DNA from 4 places in the Virgibacillus alimentarius genome. Region 3 is predicted to be linked to each of the others. Evidence: riboswitches for the same ligand, from Rfam matches in the RefSeq annotation. Region 3 holds a riboswitch; each other region holds the start of a gene.
The links. A riboswitch is a leader RNA that binds a small molecule or an ion and turns the genes downstream of it on or off. The one in region 3 is predicted to bind thiamine pyrophosphate.

Region 1 (7,849 bases), on a different contig from region 3:
GAGATATTCTCCCTTTTGTATATCTACCTTTGACCGGGATAAATCAATCGTTTTAACTAATTGAATAGCCCATTTTCTAAAATGGTGTCTTTCTTTTTCGGGTATCCCTAATAGTTTAGCGATCACAAGACTAGTTAATGGAAATGCAAAATCAGAAATGATATCAATCGTTTTTTTCCTTTGTTTTGTGCAGTCTTCTAGTAGTTCATGAACGGTATTCTTTATATAAGGTTGATAATAACTAATCCTCCTTGGAGAAAAAGCTTTGCTGACTATTTTGCGAATCCTGATATGGTCCATTTGATTTTTATAGAGTAACATATTTGTCAGTAGCTTTCTTAGATGTTGGTATTTCTTTGTCATTACAGGTAAAGGAATTCGGTTCTCTAACCGGCTATCCTTTAGAGCTGTTTTTGCTTCGTTGTAGCCGGTTATAAACCATCCGCGGTATTTTCGTTTAGCGTTCCAATACACCGGATGTATGGACTGTATATGGCTGTAGGTCGGATAAGGATTGTTGATAAATTGATGCGTATTTAGAGGGAAAGAAATTAGATCTTCCCTCGTTAAATGATTGGGGCTTGACATGAAAATCCTCCATTCATTGATTTAAATAATTTTCAATCATCCGTTCTGTTGCATTTGATGAATAAGTGAAGCGGTGTCAATATTGTCTTTTATAATTTGTTTAAAATCTTGTGCATCAACTACTTGCATTTTTGGTAAAATACCCAGGATTGGTACTTTACAAAAAGATTCGATTAAATTTGGATTTGTTTTTTCAGCGAGATTAGGTGGATCGTCTATTCCATTTATGATGATGCCAGCAATGTTCAGTTTCATTTCTTTAGCGTATTGTACTGTTAAAAATGTATGATTGAAAGTACCAAGGTCTGAACGGGCAACGATTATGATTGGAAGTTGTAATTCTTGAATTAAATGGCTGACTAAAAAATCTTCACCCAATGGTACAGATATACCACCGGCACCTTCAACTATGAAATAATCATGCTTTTTTTGGATCTTTTTCCAGTGTGCTACGACATCCTCTAAATAAATGCTTCGTCCTTCTAACTTAGCAGCTACATAGGGCGCTAATGGCTCTTTAAATTGAAAGGGCGTGATCGATGCATTCGACAGTTTGGTCTGTGCCATTTCCTTAAGAAGACTTGTGTCACTATTAGGATGATACCGCGAAGCACCACTTAACAAGGGTTTGTATACACCTATATCCATATTTTTTTCCTTGAATATAGCTGCAAGACCAGATGAAATTAATGTTTTTCCGACATCCGTATCAGTACCTGTTATGAAAAATCCTTTCATATGATATTCAACTCTTTTCCTATTTCTTTAAATGATAGTAACAACTTTTTGATGTTTTCTTCCGTATGTTCTGTCGTGATCGTTAGTCGGATTCTACTTTGTCCATATGGTACACTTGGCGGGCGAATAGCAGGGGCATAAATGCCTCTTTCATAAAGTTTATCAGCAAATAGCACTGCTTTTTCGGCACTCCCAATCAATACCGGTATAATAGGTGTTTCTCCCCCTCTTACTTCATATCCCATTTCTGTAAGTGTTGTTTTTACCGTCTTTATTTTTTTTAGCAAAAGGGAGCGTTGTTTTTTATCTTCTTCTATCCTATTTATTGCTGTATAGGATGCTGCACAAATGGCAGGGGCAATTGCCGTTTGAAAAATAAAACTCCTTGCGTGGTTTAGTAAAAAATCGATGGATGTTTTTGAACCTGTAACAAAGCCACCTTCCGTTCCTATTGCTTTACTCATGGTACCAATGACGATATCAGGTTCAACGTCAAAATATTCATTGGTTCCCCGTCCATTTTTACCAAGGACTCCTGTCGCATGTGCATCATCTACAATGACAAAGGTGTCATAACGATTTGCTAGTGCAACAATTTTATCTAATGGTGCTATGTTCCCGTCCATGCTAAATACACCATCTGTGATAATAAATCGTCTTTTATAGTTAGATGTCCTTTTCAATTTATTTTCAAGATCCATCATGTCAACATGTTTATAAATCACTGTGTCAGCTTTTGATAAACGGCATCCATCAATAATACTGGCATGGTTCAGCTGATCACTTAAAATAATATCGCCTTCTTCAGGCACGGTTGATAAGACACCGATGTTCGCTAAATAACCACTTGAGAAAAGAAGCGTAGATTCTGTTTTCTTAAATGTAGTGATACGATTTTCGAGCTTGTGATGCCAATACGAATGACCTGTTGTTAATTGTGAACCACTACTTCCTACTCCAAATTCAATTAAAGCGATTTTGGCAGCATCAATTAATTCTTTTTTATTAGCCATTCCTAAGTAATTGTTTGATGAGAACACAAGCACATCTTTTTGGTTTACCAGCATTTGAGGGCGAGGTCCATGATGCATGATTCGCAACTGTCGATATAAACCAGCATTTTTTGTCTTTTCGAGACGTTGGGTGAGCCATTGATCAAGCGTCAATTGTAGCTGCTCCTTGTGTTACTTCAACAATCGCGTTCTTCATGATTTTCACCATTTCAGTTAATTCATCACTACTGCTTGCAAATGGCGGCATAAAAACGATGACATCTCCCATCGGTCTTGTTATCATTCCTAATTCCCTCATTTTTAGTGAAACATGATAGCCTACTCGACTATTGAAAGGGAACGGTTCCTTTGTTTTTTTGTTTTTAACTAATTCTATCCCACATATTAATCCAAGTTGTCTTATTTCACCTACATGGGGAAGTAGTTCTAGGTCATACAGTAATGTTTTCACTTCTTCTGCTTTTTCGTTTACACGATCGATGATTTTTTCTGATTCAAATAACCGCAAATTTTCAATCGCTACTGCACACCCAAGTTGATTTCCGGTATAAGAATGTCCATGGAAAAGTGTTTTTAGCTTTTCATAATCATCGTAAAAAGCGTTATATATATCCTCTGTTGTAAATGTTGCAGATATTGGTAAATAACCTCCTGTAATTCCCTTACCGACTGTCATTAGATCAGGCTGGATTCCCTCATGTTCACAAGCAAACATTTTACCGGTACGGCCAAAGCCAGTCGCAACTTCATCCACGATCATAAGTACATCGTACTTTGTACAAAGCTCTCTCACCCCCGATAAAAATCCATCAGGCATAACAATCATACCTGCGGCTCCTTGAACCATAGCCTCAATTGTTAATCCTGCTATATCTTGATGATTTTCAATAAGTAATTGCTCGAGAATATTTAAACATTCATCGCGGCATTGGTCTGGATTTTCACTGTTGGACCGATATACATTTGGGATAGGTGCTTTAAAACTATCAAACATTAAAGGACCGTATACTTGGTGGAAAAGCTCTACTGACCCTACACTTACAGCACCTATGGTGTCACCGTGATAGCCATTGTTCATTGATATAAACTTTCTTTTCTTTTGGTATCCTTCATTTTTCCAATATTGGTATGCCATTTTAAGTGCAATTTCAATAGCTTCTGCACCGCTGTCTGAATAAAATACGCGTGTTAATTGTTCTGGAGTAATCTCAATTAATTTCTCAGCTAGTTCTGTTGCAGGTACATTTGTCATCCCAAGCAATGTGGAATGCGCAATTTTATTTAATTGCTTTTTTATTGCATCATCTAATTCTTTTTTACGGTGACCGTGAACATTAAGCCAGACAGATGAAAAACCATCATAATATTCTTTCCCATCGATATCCTTTAATTTAACTCCATTTCCACTCTCAATAATGAGGGGATCCTTTTCATAATCTTTCATTTGCGTAAAAGGTAACCATAAATGTTCCTTACTTTTTTCCAGTAATGTTTTTGTCATTATTTATCCCTCCAAGAAATTAAAATTGGTTGCTTTTGCAAGTAATGAATATAAGAATTTGTATATTTTGTTCCATCAATAAAGAAAATTCTGCATCCTTGCTCATCACCAGGAGACTTCATTTTCGTAATTCGCTGATAACCTAATCTTTTACTGGCTACGTAACCAGTTATATAGCCGGGATCATCTGACCAACATAATTCTGCAATGGCTAAAGGGTGATCATTCACTTTCGTAGCAAGAACGAGTGCTTCTTTTAGTCTTGGATTTGTTGGGAGGTTATAAAATGCAGCCCATCTTTCAAAATCTGATTGCAACCAGTCCATCCTAGATACACGTATTCCACGTTCGTTTGAGTTATCAACCCGTTCACCTGATTGGTAATCAATTAAAATGGCTCCTCTTAATTCAGATTGATCTATTAAATGTTGATATCCCTTTGCAATAGCTTTTTCTGAAACCCCAGATTGAACGAGAAACTTTAATGCCAATTCCCTTCCTGTTTTATCCGAATTCACTGAATTATTAGAGACGAATAAAGGATTGATTTTTTTAATGGGATCATTTAATACATCAAATTGTATCTGCATAAAATCAGGATCTCCCCTTGAATGAGATAAGGCTTTATCCAACAGTGTATTTACCGTATCTTTTATTTTATCGTATGTACACAGAGCTTCGCCTCCGGAAATATGTTTTTCATCTTGCTCTGAGGATGCATATTTTGAAGCTCTCATCCTGATGCTGAAGTATTTTTCGCTTGTGTAAATAAGCATTACACCTCCTTCTATTGTTAACTTTAAAAAAATAAGGTTTACAATAGTAGAATAAAGCGTAACAATTATCCTGTCAATAGAAATTTTCTTATATAAAGCGAAAACGTTTGTAATTGACACATAATTAAAACATGTTAGACTAATAGTAGACATTAAAAATTAAAACTAGATATTGAGTATAAACACTGGGGGTGCCTTTTAAAAAGGCTGAGATCAAAGTGATTACTTTGGGACTCTTTGAACCTGATCTGGTTGAAGCCAGCGTAGGGAAGTAACGTGTTGAGGATTACATCGAATGTTATACATATGTTTAGTATGTGTAATTATTTGTTATGTTAAAAATCTGAAACCACTTCCTTATGCGCTGTGCGTAACGGAAGTGGTTTTTTGTTTATATAAAAGTCATTTCCGTTGATAAGACAAAAGTTTACGATTCCAGAACGGGAGGTGATTCCATTCACTAAACAATTACATCTTATCTCAACAGGACAACAATCTGCTGAAACTTTTACTGGCATTCTACAAACGATTCATGAATATGTTGATAGGGTCCATATACGTGAAAAAAATTGGACTGCAAAGGAAATAGTGGATGTTGTCCAAACATTAATAGATAAAGGAGTTCCGCAAGAAAAGATCATTATTAATGACCGTATTGATATTGCATACATCATGCAAACAATTGGTGTGCAGCTCACACATCATAGCGCAGATATTGCTTTGGTAAAAGGAGCGTTTCCATCATTGCAAATTGGTTGTTCAACTCATTCAGTGGAGCAAGCAATATTAGCGGAGGAAAAAGGTGCAAATTACTTGTTTTATGGTCATATTTTTAATACACAATCAAAACCTGGTATACCTCCTAGAGGACTTGAAAAATTACAAGAAATTACAAGTACCGTCAAGGTGCCAGTCATAGCTATTGGTGGTATTACTCCTGAAAATACGGGAGAAGTAATTAAAGCAGGTGCTAGAGGGATTGCAGTTCTATCAGGGGTTTTACTCGCAAAGAATCCTATACAAGCTACATTAGCATATAGAAAAAGTTTAGAGAAGGCGAAGTGAATGATGAAAAAACATTATGATGTGATTGTCGTTGGAGGCGGAGTTATTGGGAGTTCCATTGCTTACCAATTAAGTAAGCGAGGAAGAAACGTGCTGCTGCTGGAGAAAAATAAGCTAGCCAGCAAAGCATCAAGTGCTGCAGCGGGAATGCTGGGTGCGCAATCAGAATTGGAAAAAGATAGCCCATTATTCCGCTTAGCTAGAAAAAGCAGGGGAATGTTTCCAAAACTTGCAGAGGAATTAAAAGAATTGACAGGAATAGATATTCAACTCGTACAAAATGGGATATTTAAAATAGCGAAAACGGATGCAGAAGCTGCTTCACTAGCATCCATCATATCCATTCAGAAAAAGCTAGGTGAAAGTGCATCTTGGATAGCTCCAAACGAATTAAGAGAGTGGGAACCTTCCCTTTCTGAGTATATAAAAGGGGCTATGTATATCCCAAACGATGGAAATGTTTCCCCACCAAATCTATCTAGAGCATTAGCTCATGCTGCTATAGGTCTGGGAGCAGAAATGATGGAACATACGGAGGTTTGTGGTTTTATTAAAGAAACAAATAGAATCATAGGCGTTCAAACGATGATAGGCAAAATATTTGCCGATGAAACAGTTATAACAGGGGGGGCGTGGAGTGAACAATTACTAAGTCAATTAGGGATAAAGTTGAACACGTATCCAGTAAAAGGAGAATGTTTTTCCGTCCGGGTTAAAAAGAGCCCGGTTATACGAACGATATTCTCAAAAGGTTGTTATATTGTGCCAAAACCAGATGGAAGGCTAGTTATTGGAGCGACCGAAGAAGCAAATACATTTGATGAATCGGTTCATTTAGAGGGCCTCGTTCAGCTTATGCAGCGCGCTATCAAACTGATTCCGGAATTAACCTGTGCACAGTGGGAAAAATCTTGGGCTGGGATTCGGCCGCAAACAGCTGATAAAACACCATACATGGGAAGACACCCGCTGTTTGAGGGATTATCGATTGCTACAGGTCACTACCGGAATGGAATACTTCTTGCACCTATTACCGGGTTAAATATGGCCAAACTTCTTGAGGGAGAGGAAATAGAAGCCCCTTTTTAAATAAAACAACGTAGTGTAGAGGAGGTGAGCAAGTGAATCTGCGAGTAAACGGGGAGGTTGTAACTGTACCTGATTCGGTGCGTACAATTAAAGGAGTTATTGATCATTTTAACATAAACAACCCTGTCATCATTGTGGAACATAATGACACGATTTTAGATAAAAATGCACATGAAAAAACTCAAATTTTTGAAGGTGACAAAATAGAATTAGTCCAATTTGTAGGAGGCGGTTGAGATGCTAACCATTAACGATAAACAATTTCATTCCAGATTACTATTAGGAACAGGAAAATATCCAAATTTTGATATTCAAAAACAAGCCGTAGAGGTATCAGAATCTGAAATTTTAACATTTACTGTCCGGCGCATGAACATTTATGAACCAAGTCAACCTAATTTTCTTGAAAAAATAGATTTAGATAAAGTTAACTTGCTACCAAATACAGCTGGTGCAAAAACAGCTCAAGAAGCAGTACGCCATGCTAAACTAGCTCAAGCCTCAGGGCTTTGCGATATGATCAAAGTAGAAGTTATTGGTTGCGATAAGACGTTGCTTCCGGATCCTGTGGAAACATTAAAAGCAACAGAGGAACTGCTCAAAGAAGGTTTTACAGTTCTGCCATATACTTCTGATGATGTTGTGCTTGCTAAAAGACTGGAAGAACTTGGTGCCCATGCGATCATGCCGGGAGCTTCACCAATTGGATCAGGTCAAGGAATTATTAATCCGCTTCATTTACGTTTTATTGTTGAACAAACAAAGGTTCCAGTGATTGTCGACGCTGGTATTGGTTCTCCTGCTGATGCTGCAATAGCGATGGAATTAGGAGCTGACGCTGTGTTACTAAATACAGCGGTATCTGCTGCAGATGACCCAGTAAAAATGGCTAAAGCGATGAAACTCGCAATTGAAGCGGGCCGCTTAGGTTATGAAGCTGGAAGAATTCCTAAAAAACGAACAGCAACAGCAAGCAGTCCAATGGAAGGGCTGAGTATCGGATGAATGATCGTTATTCCAGACAAACGCTGTTCGCTCCGATTGGTGAAAAGGGACAAAGAAGACTAAAAAAAAAGCAT
Region 2 (7,849 bases), on a different contig from region 3:
TTTGTAGAAAGGTATTACGGGGAAGCACAGGGTATGACAAAAAGAGAGCGACAGGCAAAATATCCAGATAAAGATTATCCTAATCAGGAAACACGGGGAGCCCTTCGGAAACGCGTAATGGCTGGTCTGAATGAGATCATCGAGAACAATCAGGGTAAGCATATCCTGCTTGTCGCACATGGAGCTGTAATTAACACGATCTTAGCCACCATATCAAATGGAAAGATAGGTTCAGGGAAAACAAAACTAATTAATGCTTGTATTAGTAATATTACCTTTAACCAAGTGGAATGGAGGATTCAAGACTACAATATTGTTTCTCATCTTTCCGCATATTGCGAAAGAAGTGAATAGAGATTTGTTACTTAAGGTTTCTAATGAAATTTTTAATCATATTGTTGTATTCCGTTATCTCTTTTTCATTCATGTGATCCGGCTGTTTCGGAATAATTAATCCTTCTAAATCTGTTACATATAAAAAGTAATGTTTATTATCTTCGCTTACCTTTTCAAATTGATTCCAATTAAAATGGGAGGTAGAATGTTTTGTTTCTCTATCTATTCCATTCTCGGAAAAAGTCATTTGACAGGGGCCAAGTATATGTGAATAATCATTGTTTTGCAGTTTATTCTTTAATTTACGAAAAGTCATAGATTTATATAAATATGGAAATAGAAAAAAATAGATCATAGCTATTATTAGAATAAATATGGCCGATAATAAAGAAGTCTTTACAAGCAATAGCATTCCAAGGAGAATGATGATGGTTGTAATCCATTTAAAGTATTTAGCTTTTATATCATGTGTGCGCGAATTATTAATAACATCTTCTTGAAAGGCTAATAGGTCATCAAATTCAAGATTAAAGTTTACGTTCATTATGATAAGCTCCCTTTTACATAAATCATTTTCCACAATAAAATATTACTTGAAAACTATTTTTTATTCAACGTATTTCATCTAGTTGACAATTAGGTGTTATCATGATTAAGTTAAGATATAACGCATAATTAAATAGGAAAGTCCACTAGGGGTGCCACATGGCTGAGATAAGGTAAAATCCTCAACCCTTCGAACCTGATCTAGTTCAAACTAGCGTAGGAAAGTGGAGAACGGTTATAGTATATGAAAACAGCTATACCTTTGTATACGTATATCAAGCCACTCCAATTTCCTGGTGTGGTTTTTATTATGAAATTACCTTATCTCCATTTTTCCTTCATAGGGATTTTCCATGAAAAGGGGTTAATAAACGATGAAATATGCAACTTCTTCTGCACTTACGATTGCTGGTACGGATCCAACTGGTGGTGCAGGGATTCAAGCAGATTTAAAATCATTTCAGGAGCGAGAAGTTTATGGCATGAGCGTTGTTACGTCGGTCGTAGCACAAAATACATTAGGCGTTCAATCTATCGAACATCTATCTGTTTCATTTATAGAGAAGCAACTTGAAAGTGTTTTTAATGATATTGTACCAGACGTTGTGAAAACAGGGATGATCGCCACACCTGAAATGATGGAAGTAGTTAGTCATGCAATCAAATCTAACCATGTTCCATATGTTCTTGATCCAGTCATGGTTGCTAAAAGTGGAGATCATTTGATGGATAAAGAATCAAGACAGACGATCCGTGAAGCATTAGTTCCGTTGTCTACTGTTATTACGCCAAATATACCAGAGGCAGAAGAACTATTGGAAGTGTCTATTCAATCAACCGAGGATGCAGAAATTGCTGCCAAGCGAATAGTCGAGGAGTTAGGAGCACAATCTGCTATTGTGAAGGGCGGTCACTTTGCTGGAGATGCGATTGATATATTATTTGATGGGAAGAAAATTTACAAATTCCCGACAGAACGAATTAATACAAAGCATACACATGGAACAGGATGTACGTATTCCGCAGTCATTGCAGCAGAAATAGCAAAAGGAAAATCAATTTATGAATCTGTTGCGATCGCTAAGCAATTTATAACTGACGCCATTCGATTCAGTTTAGAAATAGGCAGGGGGAACGGACCGACAAACCACTGGGGTTATCGTTTGCAGGGAGTTCCGGAAAATAAAACGAAAGAGGCTAATTAATGGACTACATCACAGCAATAAGAAAACAAAAACCATTGATCCATAATATTACGAATATCGTTGTTGCAAATTTTTCAGCAAATGGATTATTAGCAATAGGTGCATCGCCTGTAATGGCAAATGCTCCTGAAGAAGTGGAAGAGATGGTAAGCCATGCTAATGCGCTGGTGTTAAATATTGGAACGTGTACACAAACTCAAGTGAGAGCCATGCTTCTTGCTGGGAAAACTGCTAATGATCAAGGGATTCCTGTTATATTAGACCCAGTTGGAGTCGGGGCAACAAGTTTCAGAAAACAAGCAGTAAAGCAAATTTTGGGTGAAATTAATGTATCTGTTATTCGCGGAAACACAGGGGAAATAGCTATCTTAGGGGAAGTCGGATCAGAAATGAAAGGTGTCGATGCATCAACAGATCATATCAATCCCAATATACCGAAGCAAGTTTCAAGAAGATATGGTTCAATCGTTATTACGACAGGAGAAACTGACGTTATTACGGATGGTGAAAGATATTCATTATGTAAAAATGGTGTACCCATGCTGCCAAAGGTTACTGGATCTGGCTGTTTACTGACTGCTATCATTGGAGCTTTTGTTAGTGTAGCTGATGATAGGTATCATGCGTCTGTAAACGCAGTTAGCAGTTATGGAGCAGCATCAGAAATTGCTATGGAAACAGTGAGTGGCCCAGGAGCTTTCTCAGCTGCTTTAATGGATAGCCTTTATAATTTAACAAATCAGGATGTTACGAAACGAAAAAGAATACAAATGTTCACAGCTCAGGAGGATTAACCTTTTATGATCAATGAAAAAGATCTTCTACTCTATTTTATAATGGGAAGTGACAATACAAAGCGCAATCCTTCCCAAGTATTACAGGAAGCCATCGATGGCGGAGTTACCATTTTTCAGTATCGGGAAAAAGGACTTCATGTAAAAAAAGGCGAAGATAAAATTCAGCTTGGAAAACAGCTAAGGAAGATATGTCAAGAAAAGGGAGTTCCATTTATTGTTAATGACGATATCGATTTGGCTATCCAGCTTGGTGCTGATGGAGTTCATCTGGGACAAGGAGACGAACCAATTAAAGAGGCTAGAGAAAAACTTCCAAATAATTTTCCGATTGGTATTTCTGTATCAACTATAGAAGAAGCAGTACTAGCTGAGCAGCAAGGAGCTAGTTACCTCGGAGTAGGCCCAATTTTTGAAACGGCAACAAAACCAGGTAAAAAGCCTATTGGAATTCAGACGATTAGAGATATTACGGAGAAAGTTAACATTCCAATTGTAGCTATTGGCGGGGTAAAAAAATCCAATGCTATGCAAATAAAAAAAGCAGGAGCGGCAGGTATATCAGTGATCACGGCAATTAGTCAAGCAGGGGACGCTGAGCAAGCTGCAAGAGAACTGCGAGAACAATTAGACAAGGTGCAGTAAATATTGTCGATATTTCCCGGGAAATATCACATTTTGCGGAAAAAGGGGAATACAATGTGAATCGAACAAGACTAATTACAACAATGGCAGTTTTCGTTGCTATAGCGACAATCGGTTCCCAATTACTCTGGTTTCCTGCAGGGGTTGCAAAGGCATATCCAGTACAGCATGCGATCAATGTTATGGTGGCAATACTATTAGGACCAGTTCCAGCTGTTATAATCGCTTTTGTGACGGGGTTGATTCGTAATATGCTTGGACTAGGAACAATCATTGCTTTTCCGGGGGGGATGATTGGTGCCTTCTTAGCTGGTATTTTCTATAAACATTTTGGCAAAAAAATAATGGCTGTGATTGGAGAAATTGTTGGAACAGGGCTGATTGGTTCCTTGTTTGCAGTCCCGTACGCGAATATATTAATGGGAAGTTCGATGGGAGCCATGGTGTTTATGCCTTCATTTTTAGTAAGTAGTATTTCTGGTGCCTTTATTGGTTATTTTATAGTAAAGCGAGTGAAACAAACAAATCATTTCCAATATTATGCAAATAATGGAAAAAAAGAAGGCAGGCATTTTGGTTAGGAACACCACCATTATGTAGGGCGAGGGTCCAAGGGTGGCATTACGTGATATAAAGATGCGGGGCAATCGTTTTTGCAAAGAAAAGAGTATAAGGTTCATGAAAAGTGCCAATAAAAGGATTAGAAATGGAACTTTGCGCTTGTTATTAAATTTCACTTGGATAACGTTTGTAAATGGATTTATGAAAAAGCACCTTGAAAATGATCAAGGTGCAAATTCATTCATACGGGAAGTACGCCATGTTTTCTCTTTGTAAATTCTACATTTTTTGATTCATAAGCTTTAAAACGCTTTCCTAATTCCCCTCTTAACTGATCTGGTTCTACAATTTGATCGACAACCATTTCAGATGCTAAACGATAAACGTCAATATCATCACGATATTCTTCTTGTTTTTCCTTTATAAACCTTTGTCTTTCTTCTCCTTCTAATGATGCTATTTTATTTGCATACACTGCATTTACCGCTGCTTCCGGTCCCATCACAGCAATTTGTGCTGTTGGCAATGCTAAAACAGCGTCTGGTTCAAATGCAGGTCCAGCCATTGCATAAAGACCAGCCCCATAAGCTTTTCTAACGATTACTGAAATTTTTGGAACCGTAGCTTCACTCATAGATGCCAACATTTTTGCACCATGTCTAATGATACCTTGACTCTCCACTTTTGTACCTATCATAAAACCAGGCACATCCATAAGGAAGAGCAGGGGAATATTAAATGCATCACATAATTGTATGAATTTCGCAGCTTTGTCTGCCGAATCTGGAAATAATACACTTCCTTTTTGGCGTGGCTGACTTGCAATAATACCTACAACTCCACCTTTAATACGGGACAATCCCGTTATTATTTCTGGTGCAAATAACTTTTTAATTTCACAAAAGCTGTTTGTGTCGATAATCTGATCGATCAATTCTTTCATATCAAAAGGTGTATTTTGGTTAGCTGGAATAATATCCTTGATTGTTTTATGAAACGCTTTTTGGGCGGGAACTGCAGCTTTTTTCGGTTTGCTTCTAAAGTTAGCAGGGAAGTACGTTAAATAGTTTCTTGCAAATTCAATGGCTTCTTCTTCCGTTTTAGCAAGAACGTCTCCGCAACCGGATACAGCACAATGCATTTTTGCACCGCCCATTTCTTCTAGAGTGACTTTTTCTCCAATAACCTTTTCAGCCATACGAGGGGATCCTAAGTACATGGAGGCATTTCCTTTCACCATAATGACAATGTCACAGAAGGCAGGAATATATGCGCCTCCAGCGGCAGAAGGACCAAATAATAGACAAATTTGAGGAACGCGGCCTGACAATTTTATTTGATTGTGAAAAATACGGCCCGCCCCGCGGCGGCCAGGAAACATTTCAATTTGATCAGTTATTCTCGCTCCAGCTGAATCGACTAAATATAACATTGGCAGTTCTAATTTTAGCGCTGTCTCTTGAATACGAATAATTTTTTCAACTGTTCTTTTTCCCCAAGATCCTGCCTTAACAGTCGAATCATTTGCCATCACGCACACTTTTTGGCCATTCATTTCTCCAATCCCTGTAACGACACCATCGGACGGTAACTCATCATCCATGCAGTTAGCAAAAAATGCATCCTCGATATCCAGTCCCTTATCGAAAAGCAAATTTAGTCGTTCTCTTACAAATAGCTTCCCACGTTCTTGATTATTTTTATGGTACTTTTCTTTTCCACCTTTTTTAATCGTATCGACTTTTTCTGTTAATTGTTCTACATAGGACATAGATATGTATCCTCCTTGTTAGTCTCCTTTATAAACAGGTTTTCTCTTTTCTTTAAAAGCACGTAAACCTTCTAATCGATCTTCAGTACGGATGGTTTCTTTATAACTGAGATGTTCGATCTCCAGCCCGGTTAATAAATCAACTTGCATGCCATTATTAATAGCAATTTTAGCCTGTTGAACCGCTATCGGTCCATTGCTAGCTATATCCTTTGCTATTTCTATTGACCTTTCTATTAACTGACTTGGTTCAATAATTTCTTCGACTAAACCAAGGTTTCTTGCTTCCCTAGCCGTTAATTTTTTTGCTGTATATATAAGTTGTTTGGCATTGCCAATGCCTATTAAACGCGGCAGTCGTTGTGTTCCCCCTGCACCGGGGATAATAGCTAGTGATGTCTCGGTTAACCCCAAATGAATGTGTTCGGCTGCTAATCGAATATCACATCCTAAAGCTAGTTCTAATCCTCCGCCGAAAGCAACTCCATTTAAAGCGGCAATAACAGGCATCCGCATTTGTTCAATATTTAGCACGGTATTTCCGATGCTGCGTACAGCTTCGATGACTTCCTTGTTATTCATGCCGCTTCGTTCCTTTAAGTCAGCTCCAGCACAAAAGGCTTTTTCACCGACACCAGTAATAACCGTACAATAAATAGAATCATATTCACTTATTGAAAAAATAGCATCATTGATTTCTTTTAGTAATTGCCGACTCATTGCATTTGCTGCTTCAGGCCGATTTAGTTTAATAATGGCAATATGATCGTCTCTCAGTTCTACTTGAACAAGATTTGACATGAATAAAAGGCCTCCTAATCTATTAACACTTTAGCCCTCAGAGGAGAGCTAAAGTGCTCGGATTATTCTATAATTACAAGCACATCACCTTCATTGACAAAATCGCCTTCATTAACACTTAATTCTTTTACTATTCCTTCTTCATCAGCAGCAATTGGGATTTCCATTTTCATTGATTCTAAAATAACAACGTCTTGATCTTCTGTTACGGTGTCACCTTTACTAACTACGATTTTCCATACGTTTCCTGCCATATTTGCTTTTATTTGAGTCATTTTAATACTCCCCTCATGTTGAATGGTTCTCCGTTTATTTCACTATCGGTAAATAATGTTCTTCAACAAAATCTGTTGTTGTGTTACCTGAGATAAAGTGTTCATGATGAATAACTTCTTTTAACATCGGTATATTTGTCTTAATCCCTTCAATTTTATAGTTTTGTAGTGCATCATTTAACCTTGATATTGCCTCATTTCTGTTATTTCCTGTGGCAATTAATTTACTTATCATAGGGTCATAAAATGGAGTTATCTTGGAGCCTTGTTCAATCGATGATTCAACTCTAATATATTTTGCGGCAGGCTCCTCATATACAGTTATTTCCCCTGGTGATGGAAAAAAGGTAACAGGATCTTCTGCATAAATACGTACTTCAATTGAATGGCCTTGGATCTCTAAATCATTTTGATCCAACCTCAATTTTTCTCCATTAGCGATATCAATTTGCATTTTTACAATATCCAGTCCCGTAATTTCTTCAGTGATTGCATGTTCAACCTGTATTCTTGTATTCATTTCCAAGAAATAAAACTGTTCATTTTCATCTACAAGAAATTCGATCGTACCTGCGTTTGTATAACCAATTTCTTTCACTGCTTTAATTGCGGCTTCACCCATTTTTTTTCTGGTTTCTTTTGATATAAAGGAAGAAGGGGCCTCTTCAACTACCTTTTGATTTCGCCGTTGTATCGAACATTCTCTTTCAAATAGATGAATTGCATTACCGTGGGTATCGGCTAAAACCTGAACCTCAATGTGACGGGAATTTACTAGAAGTTTTTCCATGAACATGGAACCATCACCGAAAAATTGTTCCGCTCTTTGGGAGTTGCTCTCAAATGCTTTTAAAAGCTCCTGAGCAGTGTGAACGATTTGCATACCAATTCCACCGCCACCTGCAGAGGCCTTTA
Region 3 (7,849 bases):
ACCGCCCCGACGTGCTCCTAAAATCCCTCCGGCTAGCATCACTCCAAGTGTTTGAGCGGTAATCGGTACGGGACTGAACGGAAGTGGTATTGGAGGGAAGAAACCTAATACACCAACAATTGCTGCAAATAAAGAAATGTACATCATATCACGTAACTTCATCATAAAAAACCTCTATTCTCTATCATTCTATTACTAGAATAATATACAGTATAGAGGCTGATTGTCAACATTCATTTTATTTCGTTTACGATAGATTTAAAGCTTCGCTATTCTACAAACAAATCTTCCATCTCTGGTATTTCTTCAATTAATCCTGTTTCCTTCAGCCAATCAGCTGTCTCTTGCCATGCATCTTCACTTTGGCTTCCAAAACCATGTTCAGATTCCATTTTTGGCAGTAAAATTTCCATGCTTTTTGTCTCCACTTCCTCATCCAGCGGGAAATTAGCCTCGTCCTGATTATCTAACAGAATATCCAACGCTTCGTCTGGCTTTTTTTCCATAAAATCATATCCTTTTTCTGCTGCACGCCAAAATGCTTCAATCTTTTTTTGCTCGTCTTCCCATGTTTGGTCACTTGTTACACCTACTAGTTCATAGTAACTTGGGACACCATAATCAACAGGATTATTATATGCGATCCCATGCCCTTTACTTTCAAGCACCGGAACTTCGTGATTAATATAAGCTCCGATCACACCGTCTACTTTGTCAGCAATAAGTGAAGATCCTAATTCAAATTCTACATTGACCATTTCAACTGCTTCTGGATCCCCGCCGTCACTTTTCACCATTGTTTTTAAGATAGCTTCATTTAAAGGAATACCTGGGTAGCCGACTTTTTTGCCTTCAAAATCTTTCGGTGTTTGTACAGGACTATCTTCTTTAAACACAAGATGATTTAGTGGTGAACGAACAACAACACCTGTTGACTTTACTGGGATGTCTTCATTTGCTCTTGCCATAATGACATCCGGCTGATAATAAAATCCGATATCTATTTTTCCGGAAGCCGCTAAATTGAGCGGGTCTGTCGGATTTGCCGGAAATTGAATCGATACGTCGAGCCCTTCTTCTTCAAAATATCCTTTTTCTTTTGCTACATATAAAAAGCTATGTACAGCATTCGGATACCAATCAAGCATAACGTCCAGTTCCTTTAATTCATCTGCTTTTCCTGTTGCTTCTTTATCCCCACATGCCGTAAGAGTAGCTCCTAGAGCTATAGATATAAATAATACCAATGCTTTTTTCAATGTTATTTCCTCCATTTTAATGCCTTTTTTTCGAACATAATTACAATTAAAAAGAAAATAATTCCTAATAATGATAGGATGACAATCGGTGCAAACACACCCGCACCGTCAAACTGCGTCATCATTCTTCTGCTGAAGTAGCCAAGTCCTTCTTGGGCGCCCAGCCATTCACCAATAGCAGCGCCGATTACACTGAGCGGTACAGCCACTTTCATGCCAGAAAAAAAGTAAGGGATAGCAGAAGGAACATCTAATTTGAAAAATATATCCTTTTTGCTTGCCCCCATGGTTAACAGCAATTCCTTTAGCTCTTTACTGCTGGAACGCAGCCCGTCGTATGTGCTAACCGTTATCGGAAAAAATGTGATTAAAATTGTCACAACGACTTTACTCCATATCGAATACCCGAACCACAGTACAAAAATTGGAGCAAGTGCGATGATTGGAATTGTTTGTGATGTAATAATAATCGGATAAAATGTTTTTTCCATTACGCTGCTTTGCGTCATCGTAATCGCTAGAGCAATTCCAAGCACAATGGAAATGGCAAGCCCAATCACAATAATCAGTAATGTGGACGTGAGATGTTCTTTCAAGAGCAATCCTTTTAAGTCCCAAAGTTTGAGTCCAATTCCTGAAGGAGCTGGTAAAATAAATTCCGTATTAACAATCCTTGCCCCAACCTCCCAAACGATGACGAAAACAGCAATTAATAAAATCGAGGGGAGATAATTTCTCATAGGCTAATCCTCTCTCGAAGTTGTTCAATTAGCTGCTCCTTCATTTTTGTTACTTCCGGAGCATGAAGACCACTTAAGGTTCGTGGGCGATTCATTGGGACAACTGCTTCTTTGAGCTGTTTTACGGGCCTCTCTGTTAAAATAAAAATACGATCAGATAAAAATAATGCCTCATTTACATCATGGGTAATAAATAAAATGGTTTGGCCTCTTTTCTCCCACTGCGCAAGCAACCACTCCTGCATCGACAGTTTTGTCATCGCATCCAGTGCACTAAACGGCTCGTCCAGCAGCAAGATATTGGAACCGCTTAAGACAGCTCTTAAAAAAGATACGCGCTGTTTCATTCCACCGGATAAGTCGCTTGGATAGTTCTGCTCATACCCACTTAGCCCAAATTCTTTCAATCCTTTCACAACCTGCTGATGTGCATCCTGCTTGCTAACACCTTTTATCTCGAGCGGCAATACAGCATTCTCATAGATAGTGCGCCATGGCATGAGTAAATCTTGCTGGGGCATGTAACCAACACTGCCTAGTCGATTTGGCCGCTGCTCCCCGTTTATATGGATCGATCCACTCACAGGCTGCTCTAGGCCAGTAATCAGACGGAACAACGTTGATTTACCTGAACCACTCGCACCAATAATACTGATAAACTCCCCGTCAAAAACCCGGAAGTGAAGTGAATCAAGCAGATCTATTGACTTGTCCGTTTCCTGATATTGAAAAGACACATCTTTAAATTCGAGTACGGCTTTGCTCATCTGATTTCCCTCACATTCTGAAGGCTATTTTTACATCGAGCTTGCATTTTCTGCTGATGGATCATGGTTGGCTGACACTCCTTGTTTTGTTTTAGCTGTATGTGTCCATTCATAAATAAATTTAATCATTATTTTTGTGTAGTCTATCAATTGTGAAATGGAAAGCTGTTCATTAACACTATGTGCATTGAATGTATCACCAGGACCATAAATAGCTGTTGGAATACCTGCATCTCCAAGCCAGCCACCATCTGTTACAGATTGAGAAACACCTTTAATGACTTCTGCACCTGTAACATGTTGATGTGAATTTGCCAAAAGGTTCACTGCTTCGTGATTCTCATCCACTTCCAAAGAAGGGAAAATTTCGCCGCGATCTTCAATCATAGACGTTCCTCCCCATGTAAAAAGAGGGGGATTTTCCTTTAGCCATGGGTCTGCTGCAGCGACGTTTAGGATGTGCTCTTCTACTTCTTTAGCCACCGTTTCATGTGTTTCATTTGGATAATAATGAACTGTAATCCATAGGCGGCATTCATCTGCAATAAATGCTGCGTGTCGCCCCCCTTCAATTACAGCGGGATTAATCGTATTTGTTCCAGGCGGATAACCAGGGTAACTTTTCGTCACAGCCCAGTGGCGCTCCAGGTCCTCCAGACCATTTAAAATTTTCACCATTTTATTAATGGCACTTGCTGCGAATAAATTTCCACCTGCATGGACCATATTTCTTCTGGTCGCATCATGATACGTATTCTCACTTTTAATCGTAATCCACCCTGTTATCACACCGCCTTGACCATGAATCTCTAAATCACTCGTATCCACAACAACGGCAAAGTCCGCCTCATAACCCCGCTTGCAGCATTCCAGTGTACCTGCTTCTCCAACTTCTTCACCGATTACCGATTGAAAAGTCAGATCTCCCGGCAGTTCAACGCCGGCTTCAAAAAGCAGTTGAATCGCAAATAAAGCTCCAGCAAGCCCACCTTTCATATCTGCTGCTCCGCGTCCAATGATCACGTCATCTCTCACAACCGGGATAAACGGATCAACTTCCCATTGTTCATCCTCTCCAATTTCTGCAACATCAACATGACCATTAATCATTAGGCTCTGATAAGCATCCGATTCTTTTCCTTTTAATACTCCGACAACATTCGGGTCATTCGGATATACATCCCACGTGTCAATATCAAAACCTTTGTTTTTTAAAAATGATGCAATATATGCTTGTACCTCTTCCGTGTTTCGTGCTGGTGGTGCAGGTGTCCTAAAACGAATTAATGTTTTTAATAAATCAAGCAGTTCTTCTTGCCTCTCATCTACCTGCTTCATAATCGATTGGATATCTTTTTCCATTTGATAATCCTCCATTTCCATTAAAAAAAGCCCTTTCACGAAGAAAGTGGCTTTAGCATGTATCGTACGTCAAATATCTGTATTGTTGCCAATACAAAAATATACAAAATACCACACCGCTTCCTTCCGCTAGTACTAACTAGTTCAAGTTCAAGGGTCAAGACTGTTTGCGTCTTTCTCAGCTTCATAAAGCTCCCCTAGAGGTGATCATTTTAAATCGATTATTTTATTTTGAATTCATTAACAATTATACATGGATTGCAAGATTAAACAAGGGAAAAATTTTTTAACCTATTATTTTTTATGAAGTGTACCATACTAAATATAAAGGAGGCATTTTCATTGGCAAAAGATAAAACGAAAACAAAAAACAAAAGCAAAGAAGAGTTAAATGCAATGAAAACAAAAGATGAGAAGAAATACAGCAAATCAAATCGACCTTCGACTTAAATTCAGGGAGGACTTGCTTTAACGCAAGTCCTTTATTTCCTAAAACAAACCTAATTCTCCTATGCGTTTGGCAGCTACCTCTAATCTTTCTTCTGAATCAAGCAGTCCAACCCGTACATATCCCTCACCTGTACATCCGAATCCATTTCCAGGAGCCACAGCAACATGGGCTTTCTCAAGCAGTAAATCAGCAAATTCCTGTGAAGTATACCCACTTGGAACCGGAAGCCAGGCAAAGAATGTCCCCTTTGGCATATCCACTTTCCAGCCAATTTCCTTCACTGCTTTGATAAAACGATTGCGCCGGCGCTCATAAGTTTGAACCAGTTCTCTTACAGCAGTCTGATCTCCAAGAAGTGCCTGGGCCGCCGCATACTGAATGGCGCCGAATAAACTTACATACAAGTGATCCTGGATTAAATCAATGCTTTCGATTACAGATGGATTGCCTACTGCAAAAGCGACGCGCCATCCTGCCATATTATATGTTTTTGACATCGTATACATTTCGACTCCAATTTCTTTTGCTCCTTCTGATTGGAGAAAACTGCGCGGCTTCTCCCCATCAAAACCGAGCGCCCCATAGGCAAAATCATGAACGACACATAGATGATGTTTTTTTGCAAAAGCTACCGTTTCATCAAAAAACTCCTTTGTCGCAGTTGCTGACGTAGGATTGTTTGGATAATTTAAGAAAAGAAGTTTGGCCTTTTCTGCGTCTTCTTCAGAAATAGCATGGTAATCAGGTAAAAAATGATTCTCTTTTAACAATGGCATCAATATTTGTTTTGCATCGGCAAGCGCCATACCAGACAAATAATCCGGATAGCCCGGATCAGGCAGTAATGCCAAATCACCTGGATTCAATAAGCATTGGCTAATCTCCACTAAGCCTGTTTTTGCTCCAAAAAGGATGGATACTTCCCTTTTTGGATCTACTTCCACTCCATATTCCCTCTGATAAAATTTTGCTACTGCTTCTTTAAAATATGTATGGCCGCTAAATGGTGAATACTTATGATTGACCGGATCTTCAGCTGCTTTTTGCAAGGCCTTTACAATTGAAGGCGGCGTCGGCAAATCAGGATTTCCTTGCCCAAGATTAATCACGTCATGTCCTTCATCCTTCAGGCGCTGCACTTTTTGAACAAGTTTTGCAAAAAATTGCTCTGGTAAACGTTTTAACGTTTTCGATTGCTCAAATGTCCACATCGTAAACACTCCCAATGTCCATAATTGGTACTATCATAGCGATTTCTATTCATTTTGTAAAGATTCAAATTTGATTGAAAATTACTTTATATCCCCATATTTTGGAACGGATAAAAGAATGTTTTCTGCTTAAAATAAAGGATGAACAGGTGATCCTGTTCATCCAATTGTTCAACGATCCCAAGGAGGGATTACCGATGGCGGATGACAGAAGCAAAAATGCATTGTCAGTGCCTGAAGCGGAAAATGCAGTAAATGCAATGAAAGAAGAAATTGCAAATGAATTTGATGTAAAGCTTGGAGCTGACACAACTGCACGTGAAAATGGATCGGTAGGTGGCGAAATGGTCAAACGAATGATCCAAATCGCCGAAGAAAGTATGAACAATAGGAACAATTCGTAGCCGTAATGAGACTGTCTTTAAGGAGATTATCTTCCTATGAGACAGTCTTATTACAAAAAAATGAATCTTATCATACATAAAGTGACAGGCAACTTATGGAGCGTTATAATGAAAGAAGTATAGAGAAAGAGAAGGTCGATTACATGAACAAGCTACTTTATTTCATTATCATTGTTGCATTTTTAGATACATTCGTACAGTTGCCAATCATCACCCCTTATGCACTCGGATTAGGGGCTTCTCATATTTTAGCAGGAGCGATTGTCGCAGTTTATTCCCTTACAAATATGCTTGGAAATGTTGTTGGCGGCCATTGGATTGATCGATTTGGACGTAAGCGAATGCTGCTTACCGGGATGGTTACGGTTGCCATTGTTTTATTTTTTTATCCGTACGCACAAACTGGCGAACAGCTTTTTATTTTCCGACTCCTGCACGGGCTTGCGGGAGGAATATTAATTCCGGCTGCTTTTGCATATGTTGGTGATATGTCTAGCAATAAATCAAGAGGAAAAACAATGGCCTTTACCGGAGCGAGTATTGGGATTGCCGCTATTATAGGCCCCGCTATCGGCGGAATTATGGCAGCACGGGCTTCCGTCGAATCTGTTTTTTTAATGATTTCAGGCTTATTTATCATATCTTCTATATTAATAGCAAGATTTATTAAAGAATCCTTCGTTTCCAGTGAAAGAAACAAAGTTGCTCTGAAACATTTTATTCCTCTCCTAAAACATCCGCTCCTGATGCAAGCTTCCCTCGCTGCTTTTGCATTAATGGTAAGTAATGGCACGTTGGCCTTTGCACTTCCTTTAAAAGTGGATGATTTAGGTCTTACATCCGAAACAACCGGAATGCTTTTAAGTATTTTTGGAATCGTGGCTTTAATTATCTTTTTAACACCAATCAATAAAATTTATGACAGGTACGCATCTCTGGGACTTGTTTTAACCGGTATTGCATTTATCGCTATCGCACTTGCAATGCTGAGCTTTATCCCTAGTTTCCTTAGCAGTATTTTCGCTATGATCGTTTATGGTGGCGGATTTGCACTTGTCTTTCCTTCGATGAATCAAATTGTTGCAGAAACATCTTCCAAAGTCGATCGCGGGAAAGCATATGGTATTTTTTATGCCTTCTTTTCGCTAGGGGCAGTTGCAGGTTCTTTTATTTCAGGAACCGTTGCTGAAGTATTAGGGCTTCCATTTTTAGTTAGTGCTGGCCTTATGTTATTGATTGCACTCATTGTATGGGTTATTTCGAAAGGATCACAGAAAAAATAATTACAACCTCAAAAAAATGCCGTTTGACGATAAAGCAATCGTGCAAACGGCATTTTTTGTTTAAAAAAGAGTGTATACAACAGGCAATGAGAAACTTACCTTTTTATATAAAAATGCAATGAAATTTAATAAAAATACAGGAATTTTTTTCGGAAAGAAATTCTTTTTGTAAAACTTAAAAAAAGCTTTCTTTAAATCTTTCCATTGGCGGCAATCTTTCGTTTGTCTAAATCTGGCAACATCAATAATTTTAATTTTTCCTTCGGGCAGTAAAATAATATTTTTAAGGTGGATGTCTGAAGGATTAAGTCCGAGCCGTTTCGCAGAAAGTAAGGCCTTGTCCACTTGTTGAATGACTAACTCGTTAAGTTC
Region 4 (7,849 bases), on a different contig from region 3:
GTGTCTGTTGTTAATCGTTTAAACATGTAGGGAACTCCTTTCTGGTTATTTAGCTTGGAATTTAAAAGACGCAGTATGCCTGCGTCTTAGTAGTATACCATGTTTCTAATTTCGTCTGCATGACAAAGACATTGGACTTACTTCGCTGATGCGTTTTCTTGCATTTCCTTCTCAAGTTGTGCAATCTTACGGTCAAACGTGCTTCTATAGTACGAACTATTCACTTTATATTCCAATCCTTCAATGTATTGCTCCATTTCGGCAAAACGTGCGTATGGACGATCCGCTTCCTCACTCACTACAAGATTTATTTGGTGGTTAGCGTGCGCTATATTTTCACGTCCCATTAATTCCATCCGGCGCAAATGCATATCTTTTAATTTATGCTTCATTTCTTCATACTTTTGTTCTAGTATTTCCAGTTGTGTTATTGCTTCTTCCCGGGAGTTTTTCATTCTCTCTGCTCGTCCCTGATATTCTTCATGTTCTTTCATTGCAAAATTGTACATTTCTTCTTCGCTAGCTTTTTCGGCAATATTTGCCTGTTTTAATCGTTTATCAGCGAAATCTTTCGCTTTAAGGTACTCTTTGGAAAATTCACCTTTTAGTCGATACTGGCGTTCAACTAACTTTCTGACCTTTTCTTTTTCCTGTTCACTTTGACGTAAATACTGATTCAACGCCGCAATCGGAATTTTTTGTTCCTTTTGATCCATCATGTGATGTAAATCTGCTGCAATTGAATCTTTTATACGAGTAAATATATTTGTCATTTGAGCACTCCTTTTAATGGTTATGTAACTCTGCCCACTGTCTTTCAAAATTTTTAAATGGGTCATCTGCATCCAAAACTTGTCCAGTCCCTAATTCTTTTTCATCACTTTTCCAGCTTGTAAAGATCACATATAATACATATGCTGCAACAATGCCTAATACTGCATATATATTAGATAAAGCAACTCCAAAAATGACTAATCCAGCAATAACCCAGCCAATCTTTCCTGCTGTAGAATTACTTTTAAGAAATTGTTTAAAAACAATATAAAGCAGCCAAATGCTGACACCTAATAAAACCATTGGTCCAATATTCATTAGCAAAATAAACAAGGCTGCTAATCCTGCGACAAAAAGCAAAAACTTTTTCAACTATTTCGCCTCCTTTTTCTTTACTTGATCTAGTTTATTTGAAAATCATACAAACCGTAATGAGCCGGAGCTATATTTTGTTCTAAGACTTAAGATGTATATTGTTCTATATCCGACGAAAAAATAAAAATCTACTGTCAAAAAATTGTTTATATACTTGACTTTCCTAAAAAATTAGTTATACTATTCTCAAAATGAATATTTAACTAGGGGAGTCCAATGAGCTGGGCTGAGAAAGAAACGCTATGAGGTTTCTTGACTCTTGGGACCTGATCTGGTTCATACCAGCGTAGGAAAGTTAAGCAATTACAGATAATGCCATCGTACATTCAGCCGGGTCCATCCATTTGGAACCGGCTTTTCATTTCTCAAAAAATCTACGCTTGTATATCTAGAATCTCGTCCTTCAAAAACAAAAAAAGGAGAGGTTTTTTTATGTCCAAATCGTCATTGAATGAAAAAAATATCTCGATTATGTCCAGTTTTTCTGGTAGTAAAAAGGTGTATATCCAAGGTTCAAGACCGGATATAAAAGTACCAATGCGAGAAATTGCTTTAAGTCCTACAACTGGTACCTTCGGAGAAGAGAGAAATCCGCCGCTGCGTGTGTACGACACAAGTGGCCCTTACACAGATCAAGATTATGATATCGATATTAGAAAAGGAGTTTCTCCACTTCGCAGTAAATGGATAGATGAACGAGGTGATATCGAAGAATATGAACAAAGAAAAATAAAACCAGAAGACAATGGTTTTAAAATGGAAAATGATCCAAGAGCAGACCGCAATATTTTTCCAAGAATAAATCCAAATGTTTTAAGAGCAAAAAAAGGACAAAATGTCACCCAATTGCATTATGCAAAGAATGGAAAGATAACACCGGAAATGGAGTTTATAGCTATTAGAGAAAATATGGATCCGGCTTTTGTACGTGATGAGGTGGCTAGTGGACGAGCTATTATTCCGTCTAATATAAACCATCCAGAAACAGAACCAATGATCATTGGGCGAAATTTTCATGTAAAAATAAATGCGAATATTGGGAATTCAGCTGTTTCTTCCTCTATCGAACAAGAAGTTGAAAAAATGACATGGGCTACCCGATGGGGTGCTGATACGATCATGGATTTATCTACAGGAAAAAACATTCATACAACCCGGGAGTGGATCATTCGAAATTCACCCGTTCCTGTTGGTACTGTTCCTATTTATCAAGCGTTGGAAAAAGTTAACGGTGTAGCAGAGGACCTTACGTGGGAAATTTACAGAGATACTTTAATTGAACAAGCAGAACAGGGAGTTGATTATTTTACGATTCATGCAGGGGTTTTACTCCGATATATTCCATTAACAGCAAAAAGAAAGACAGGCATTGTTTCTCGGGGCGGATCCATTATGGCTCAATGGTGTCTATACCATCATAAAGAGAGTTTTCTATATACACATTTTGAAGAAATTTGTGAAATTATGAAAACTTACGATGTTGCATTTTCTCTAGGAGATGGCTTACGTCCTGGGTCGATAGCTGATGCAAACGATGAAGCACAATTTGCAGAGCTAGAAACACTGGGGGAATTAACTAAACTAGCATGGAAACACGACGTTCAAGTCATGGTAGAAGGTCCTGGACATGTACCAATGCACTTGATTAAAGAAAATATGGATAAGCAACTTGAAATTTGCCGTGAAGCTCCATTTTATACACTTGGTCCGCTAACAACTGACATTGCACCAGGATATGATCATATTACTTCTGCAATCGGAGCAGCGATGATTGGCTGGTATGGAACAGCTATGCTGTGTTATGTCACACCTAAAGAACATCTGGGGCTTCCTAATAAAGACGATGTTCGTGAAGGTGTTATTACGTATAAAATCGCTGCACATGCAGCAGATTTAGCTAAAGGCCATCCTAATGCACAAAAGCGTGATGATGCCCTTTCAAAAGCGCGTTTTGAATTTCGTTGGAGAGATCAATTTAATCTTTCGTTAGACCCAGAACGTGCAATGGAATATCATGATGAAACACTCCCTGCCGAGAATGCAAAAACAGCTCATTTTTGCTCCATGTGTGGACCAAAATTTTGCAGTATGCGAATTTCTCAAGATATACGCAACTATGCAAAAGAAAATAAATTATTCACTAAAGAAGATATTGAAAAAGGGATGCAAGAAAAAGCTGAAGAATTCAAAAAGTCAGGTGGAACAATTTATCAATAAATACTGGGGGAATGAATGACATGGAAGTGCAACAGATTGAAGAAGAAATTGAGCTTGCATTAAAGCATATTTCCCGTTTAGAAAACCGATTAAAAAACATCCAGAAAAATTGTAATCATCAATTTAAATACCATCCCAACTTTAATAAATGTAAAAAATGCCACAAGGTAGAAGTATTTTATTACTAAAACAAAGATTCTATTGAAGATGGTTATAATAATCCAGTACGCTTTTTATATTTGCCCCGCCAGCACGCTTTCGCTTAATACTCAAAAATAAAACGCAGATACCTGCGTTTTATTTTTGGCATAAACCTTACCATTAAGGTTCTTTATCATTGAATAGCTTTAACGTGAGAGGATATGTTCCTATTATAACGATAATCATAGCAGTCAGAAATATAAAAAATTTTGACCAAGTTAAATCTAATAGTGCGTTAACTGGCAATACAATCAGTAACGGAGCGAGCAAATGGGACTCCTTTTCCTTGATGATGCCGTTTCATGTTGTTTTGACCCACAATATGGACACTTCAGCCGTACTATTGTTTTAATTGTTTGCACCCATGTCCATTTCTTTCCAGAATTTTGACAAACTGGTATGTTAACACACCGCTTTCTATATTTGATTAATTAATAACTTTGTCGGATGTAATCAATTGGCAGATAATTTGGATATAATTCGTTGCCATATTTATCTTTTCCATATAGTTTTAGTGCCGGTAATTTTCCTGATTCCACAACTTTGTCAGAGAGTGTTAACTTAATATCAAAGTCACTCCACCCCTCATCCATTTGCTTAAAATCCAGTTCCGTTTCATCTACCAGGACAGAATCATGTTCCACACGATAAAAAGCTGAAGCATTTTTTGCCTTTATTTTCCCTTCGATCGTTACATTTTTCTGATCTACAATCGTTATGATAACTTCTTTAAAATCAATAGAAGCATTCTGATCTACTTTAGTTGGTTCACTTTGTTCCGCATCAGTTTTATCGGCTTGCTTGTTTTCCTCAGAATCGCTGTTACTACACCCAACCAATAGAAGAATACCTAAAATTATCATGATATACTTTAGTTTCATAGTCATCCACCTCTAATCAACATTCATCTGCTTTAGCAACTCCATTTCATATGTGAGCTTATTTATTATATCCGTGATCCGTGCTCAAAAGATTTAGGAATAGCAATTGTGTAATGGAATGTAAAACAGTATAGTTATTATATTTTGAGCGATCTGAAATTTATTGTAGCATATTTTATAAAACGGAAATATAAAAAAAGGAATTTATTTATATTGTGAGGGATATATTAAAGAAAATCGGCAAACCGTTCTTCTGTAGATTTCATTGTGTAATAAAAGTAAACATCTTTTCTACCCTTTTAGCAGTTTTTTAGTTTTTTACATGTGACGTAAAGCATATAATTTCCTAGCAATAAAGCATATAGTTTCCAACCCTAGAGCCACAAGGCCTTTCACCATTTCATTTAGGTTTTATCTCCAATAAATTAAATTACTTTCCGAATAAAGTCGTGTTTTACTACATATTTAGATTTTTAGGAAGCTTTATGCTTTACATTTTTATTTTAGGAAATTTTATGGTTTATTGTTATTTGATTATGGCTATAAGTATGTACCACTCGTTGCCAACATATTTACCATTGGGATAATATCAAGAAAACAAGGATTGCAACTTTGAGGAACTTGAAAGATAAAAAAATCTAATACATCCGTACCGAAGAATTAGACAAATGATTTTCAACAATCGCGATACTATTAATGAAAGTCTGGGAAAAGATTGCTGCCTTTAGCTTGTTAGATTTGCTCCCCTTCATCTAACCTGTTCTTTAATTCATTGTGAAAGCCTTCAATCCTGACAGCAAAGATCTTAATTTTGTACAAGAAATTAGAACTCGTTAATAACAAAATCAATCAAATTAATGTCATCACCTGACAGATTAAACTTCCTTTGTACCTCTTCATATGTGCTTCCTTTTTTAACTAGTTCAATTGCTTCTTCCAAGATTTCATCATCACTATATTCATATTTCTCCTCTTTTCCATTCATATATACATCACCTCTATCTAATAATATAGAATTTAATCAATTAAGTTAAACAGGTCCTTAGAATCAGATAATTCATACCAAGTTATAAACACTAGTTAATTATAGTAGTCTTTTTTTAATCCGTACACCATTATTAGTCCTATTAGGGATTAACACTTCTTAGAGTCTATGTTGCTATTCACACATCAATTGTTAAAGGTGAACCCCCACCCTTTGATCCACTAAAGTCAAAATAAGAGTGAGGGTTCGATACTGTACAAAGCAAAGTACATTTTCTTTATTCAGAAGGAACGCCATCTGAACATCTTTATCATGCTATCCAAGAATGTTGCTTGCGCATTCTCAGTATTTATTCTCAACAAACTTTCTTATTTTTATAATACATTTTAAATCGAACTATGAATAAATATAATAACTCCAAAATAAATTAGCTTTAGCCTTCAAATTTTATAACTAACGATTCTAACATTTCCTTTCTAAAGGTTCTAAAATGTCTTTCCATAAATATGTTTGGATCTGAAATCACTTTATTAATCTGACTAAAACTTGGATATATACCTTTTTGATGCAAATCAAACATAATAGTTTTTATTTCATTTTCAATAACTTTGATTCTTTTCTCTTTCTCTACCTTTATATACTGTTGATTTCTTTCAATAATCTTTTTACACAATTTGGGGTGATATTTTTGTGCTGTCCTTATGGATAATCCATAATCCTCTAGACTTTTCTTTAAGCTCTTTGGTCTTTCATGGGTCAATATTTTTTTTAAAATAATTTCAATATCTTTTTGTCGCTGGATAAAGGAATTCTTACGATGTAAAGCGAAATTATCTAAAATCAATTGACTTAAATGAGGGAAATTATTTTTAGCTGCCGTTCTACTAAAACCTCCTACTCTGCAAACTTCAGCAAGACTTTTAGGAGTAGATTTTGTATAAGCGGCATCTCTTAAATAGCTTTCCATTTCTACTATTGTAATCTTACTGACTTTTCTACTCTTATCAAAGCCATCTACTTTCACCTTTAAATACAAATTTTCATCCGAAATCATTTCGTAAATGGTACAATTTAATTTATTTGCTATATGAAGTAACTTTTCTGGAGATGGAATCCTTTTATTCTTCACCCAATAAAACATTCCTGAATAATTAACTCCTAGAAATTTCGAAAACTGCAACAAACTTTCAAACTCCAATTGCTTTTCTAGTTTTTGTAGAACATTACTAATACAGTTTTTATTTGGGAATGACCTTAAACTAGGAGAGACCTCAAATAATTGCTTATAATTTTTTAAAATATTTTTATGTTCTTCTGAAAGTATCTTATTTTCATTTGAATTACTTTCTCCCAACCACTTTAAACAATACTGACAGTGACCAACTACTAAATTCCTGTGAATATAAGACATTTTTTTCCCGCAGTAAGGGCATAATTCCTTTAGACTTATTTGATGCCTATCACACACCTTAATTTCTGAAATCGCCCAAAGAAGTGGCTCATAAACTATACCTAATTCCTGTTGAAACATTTCCAAGCATAAAGGACACCACCTTCTGTTTCGATTGACTATATTTTCATTAAATAAACCACCCCAGTTAATCATTGTGGTATATTGTATATCCTTTCTCCCAGTTAGTTTCTCAATGCTACTAATAAGCTCTAAGCTAAAGGTAGATATACCATTTGCAAGATATTCTCTATAGGTATTACCTCGTTGAGATACATCGTTTTTGATATTTTCATTTTCCATAACTGGTGCAAATACTTCTTTTAGCATAACTGTTTCACTAATATTATGTTTTTCTGCTAATCTAGCAATATAACTTAATAGGCTTTCTACATAAGGTGTGCCAATTCCAATCGGTTCAATATTATATAACTCTGTTCTGGTGGATAAAAAATTATCTACTATCCTTTGTTCATCTGTTAAACTGCTTATATATAAATTCATTACTGATTCCTCCTGATGTATGATAATGCGTTAACAAGTAAATCTAAGAAATAAAAAATTGAGCAGGAAATACCCACTCAATTTTTTCTAATATATTATAGCCCCTAAGCTTAGGCTAACCCTACAGTATCCCTTTCTGGTTTTCTAATTCCCGGCTTAGGATTATTTTTTCTTTTTGGTTTTTCATTATCTTTCTCATTTTTAATTCCCAGCAAAGTTTGAAGCTCTTTTTTGTCTTTTGTATTATCACTGAAATAGGATTCACCTGTGATTGCCTCATTCGCTAGTGTTAAAAGCTTTTTCGTTTGTAAAACATTTCTTTTCAAATTTTGATAGGTGATAGTTTTCTCCTCTCTTTCTAGAGCATCTGAAAGGCATCTTTGTAACCAATTCTTTAAAATACCTGCACACCCAATAGAATTCTCATATATATATTCCGAGTACTTCTTTAAATCAGGTTCC

Region 1: another riboswitch for thiamine pyrophosphate. It lies ahead of tenI (thiazole tautomerase TenI); the one in region 3 lies ahead of J2Z81_RS12240 (acetylornithine deacetylase).
Region 2: another riboswitch for thiamine pyrophosphate. It lies ahead of thiD (bifunctional hydroxymethylpyrimidine kinase/phosphomethylpyrimidine kinase); the one in region 3 lies ahead of J2Z81_RS12240 (acetylornithine deacetylase).
Region 4: another riboswitch for thiamine pyrophosphate. It lies ahead of thiC (phosphomethylpyrimidine synthase ThiC); the one in region 3 lies ahead of J2Z81_RS12240 (acetylornithine deacetylase).

The regions. Positions count from the first base shown of each region.
Region 1 is NZ_JAGIKX010000003.1:141,787-149,635, forward strand. Features, by position in the region: partial or broken gene J2Z81_RS03890 (cytochrome P450) at 1-588, opposite strand, end outside; gene bioD (dethiobiotin synthase) at 625-1,326, opposite strand; gene bioF (8-amino-7-oxononanoate synthase) at 1,323-2,492, opposite strand; gene bioA (adenosylmethionine--8-amino-7-oxononanoate transaminase) at 2,482-3,840, opposite strand; gene bioW (6-carboxyhexanoate--CoA ligase) at 3,840-4,616, opposite strand; TPP riboswitch at 4,794-4,903, shown strand; gene tenI (thiazole tautomerase TenI) at 5,028-5,681, shown strand; gene thiO (glycine oxidase ThiO) at 5,682-6,770, shown strand; gene thiS (sulfur carrier protein ThiS) at 6,803-7,006, shown strand; gene J2Z81_RS03930 (thiazole synthase) at 7,008-7,775, shown strand; gene J2Z81_RS03935 (thiazole biosynthesis adenylyltransferase ThiF) at 7,772-7,849, shown strand, end outside.
Region 2 is NZ_JAGIKX010000024.1:36,253-44,101, reverse strand. Features, by position in the region: gene J2Z81_RS11645 (histidine phosphatase family protein) at 1-354, shown strand, start outside; gene J2Z81_RS11640 (YcxB family protein) at 362-880, opposite strand; TPP riboswitch at 1,021-1,122, shown strand; gene thiD (bifunctional hydroxymethylpyrimidine kinase/phosphomethylpyrimidine kinase) at 1,257-2,087, shown strand; gene thiM (hydroxyethylthiazole kinase) at 2,087-2,881, shown strand; gene thiE (thiamine phosphate synthase) at 2,888-3,526, shown strand; gene thiW (energy coupling factor transporter S component ThiW) at 3,583-4,107, shown strand; gene J2Z81_RS11615 (acyl-CoA carboxylase subunit beta) at 4,329-5,858, opposite strand; gene J2Z81_RS11610 (enoyl-CoA hydratase) at 5,877-6,659, opposite strand; gene J2Z81_RS11605 (acetyl-CoA carboxylase biotin carboxyl carrier protein subunit) at 6,722-6,934, opposite strand; gene J2Z81_RS11600 (acetyl-CoA carboxylase biotin carboxylase subunit) at 6,969-7,849, opposite strand, start outside.
Region 3 is NZ_JAGIKX010000027.1:25,870-33,718, forward strand. Features, by position in the region: gene J2Z81_RS12220 (biotin transporter BioY) at 1-165, opposite strand, end outside; gene J2Z81_RS12225 (ABC transporter substrate-binding protein) at 270-1,259, opposite strand; gene J2Z81_RS12230 (ABC transporter permease) at 1,262-1,999, opposite strand; gene J2Z81_RS12235 (ABC transporter ATP-binding protein) at 1,996-2,766, opposite strand; gene J2Z81_RS12240 (acetylornithine deacetylase) at 2,797-4,128, opposite strand; TPP riboswitch at 4,233-4,337, opposite strand; gene J2Z81_RS12245 (pyridoxal phosphate-dependent aminotransferase) at 4,618-5,790, opposite strand; gene J2Z81_RS12250 (alpha/beta-type small acid-soluble spore protein) at 5,988-6,194, shown strand; gene J2Z81_RS12255 (MFS transporter) at 6,338-7,477, shown strand; gene J2Z81_RS12260 (AarF/UbiB family protein) at 7,538-7,849, opposite strand, start outside.
Region 4 is NZ_JAGIKX010000016.1:7,627-15,475, reverse strand. Features, by position in the region: gene liaF (cell wall-active antibiotics response protein LiaF) at 1-26, opposite strand, end outside; gene J2Z81_RS09290 (PspA/IM30 family protein) at 138-773, opposite strand; gene J2Z81_RS09285 (lmo0954 family membrane protein) at 787-1,146, opposite strand; TPP riboswitch at 1,345-1,459, shown strand; gene thiC (phosphomethylpyrimidine synthase ThiC) at 1,582-3,366, shown strand; gene J2Z81_RS09275 (serine protease) at 3,387-3,554, shown strand; gene J2Z81_RS09270 (hypothetical protein) at 3,999-4,448, opposite strand; gene J2Z81_RS09265 (hypothetical protein) at 5,272-5,433, opposite strand; gene J2Z81_RS09260 (helix-turn-helix domain-containing protein) at 5,867-7,387, opposite strand; gene J2Z81_RS09255 (TniB family NTP-binding protein) at 7,498-7,849, opposite strand, start outside.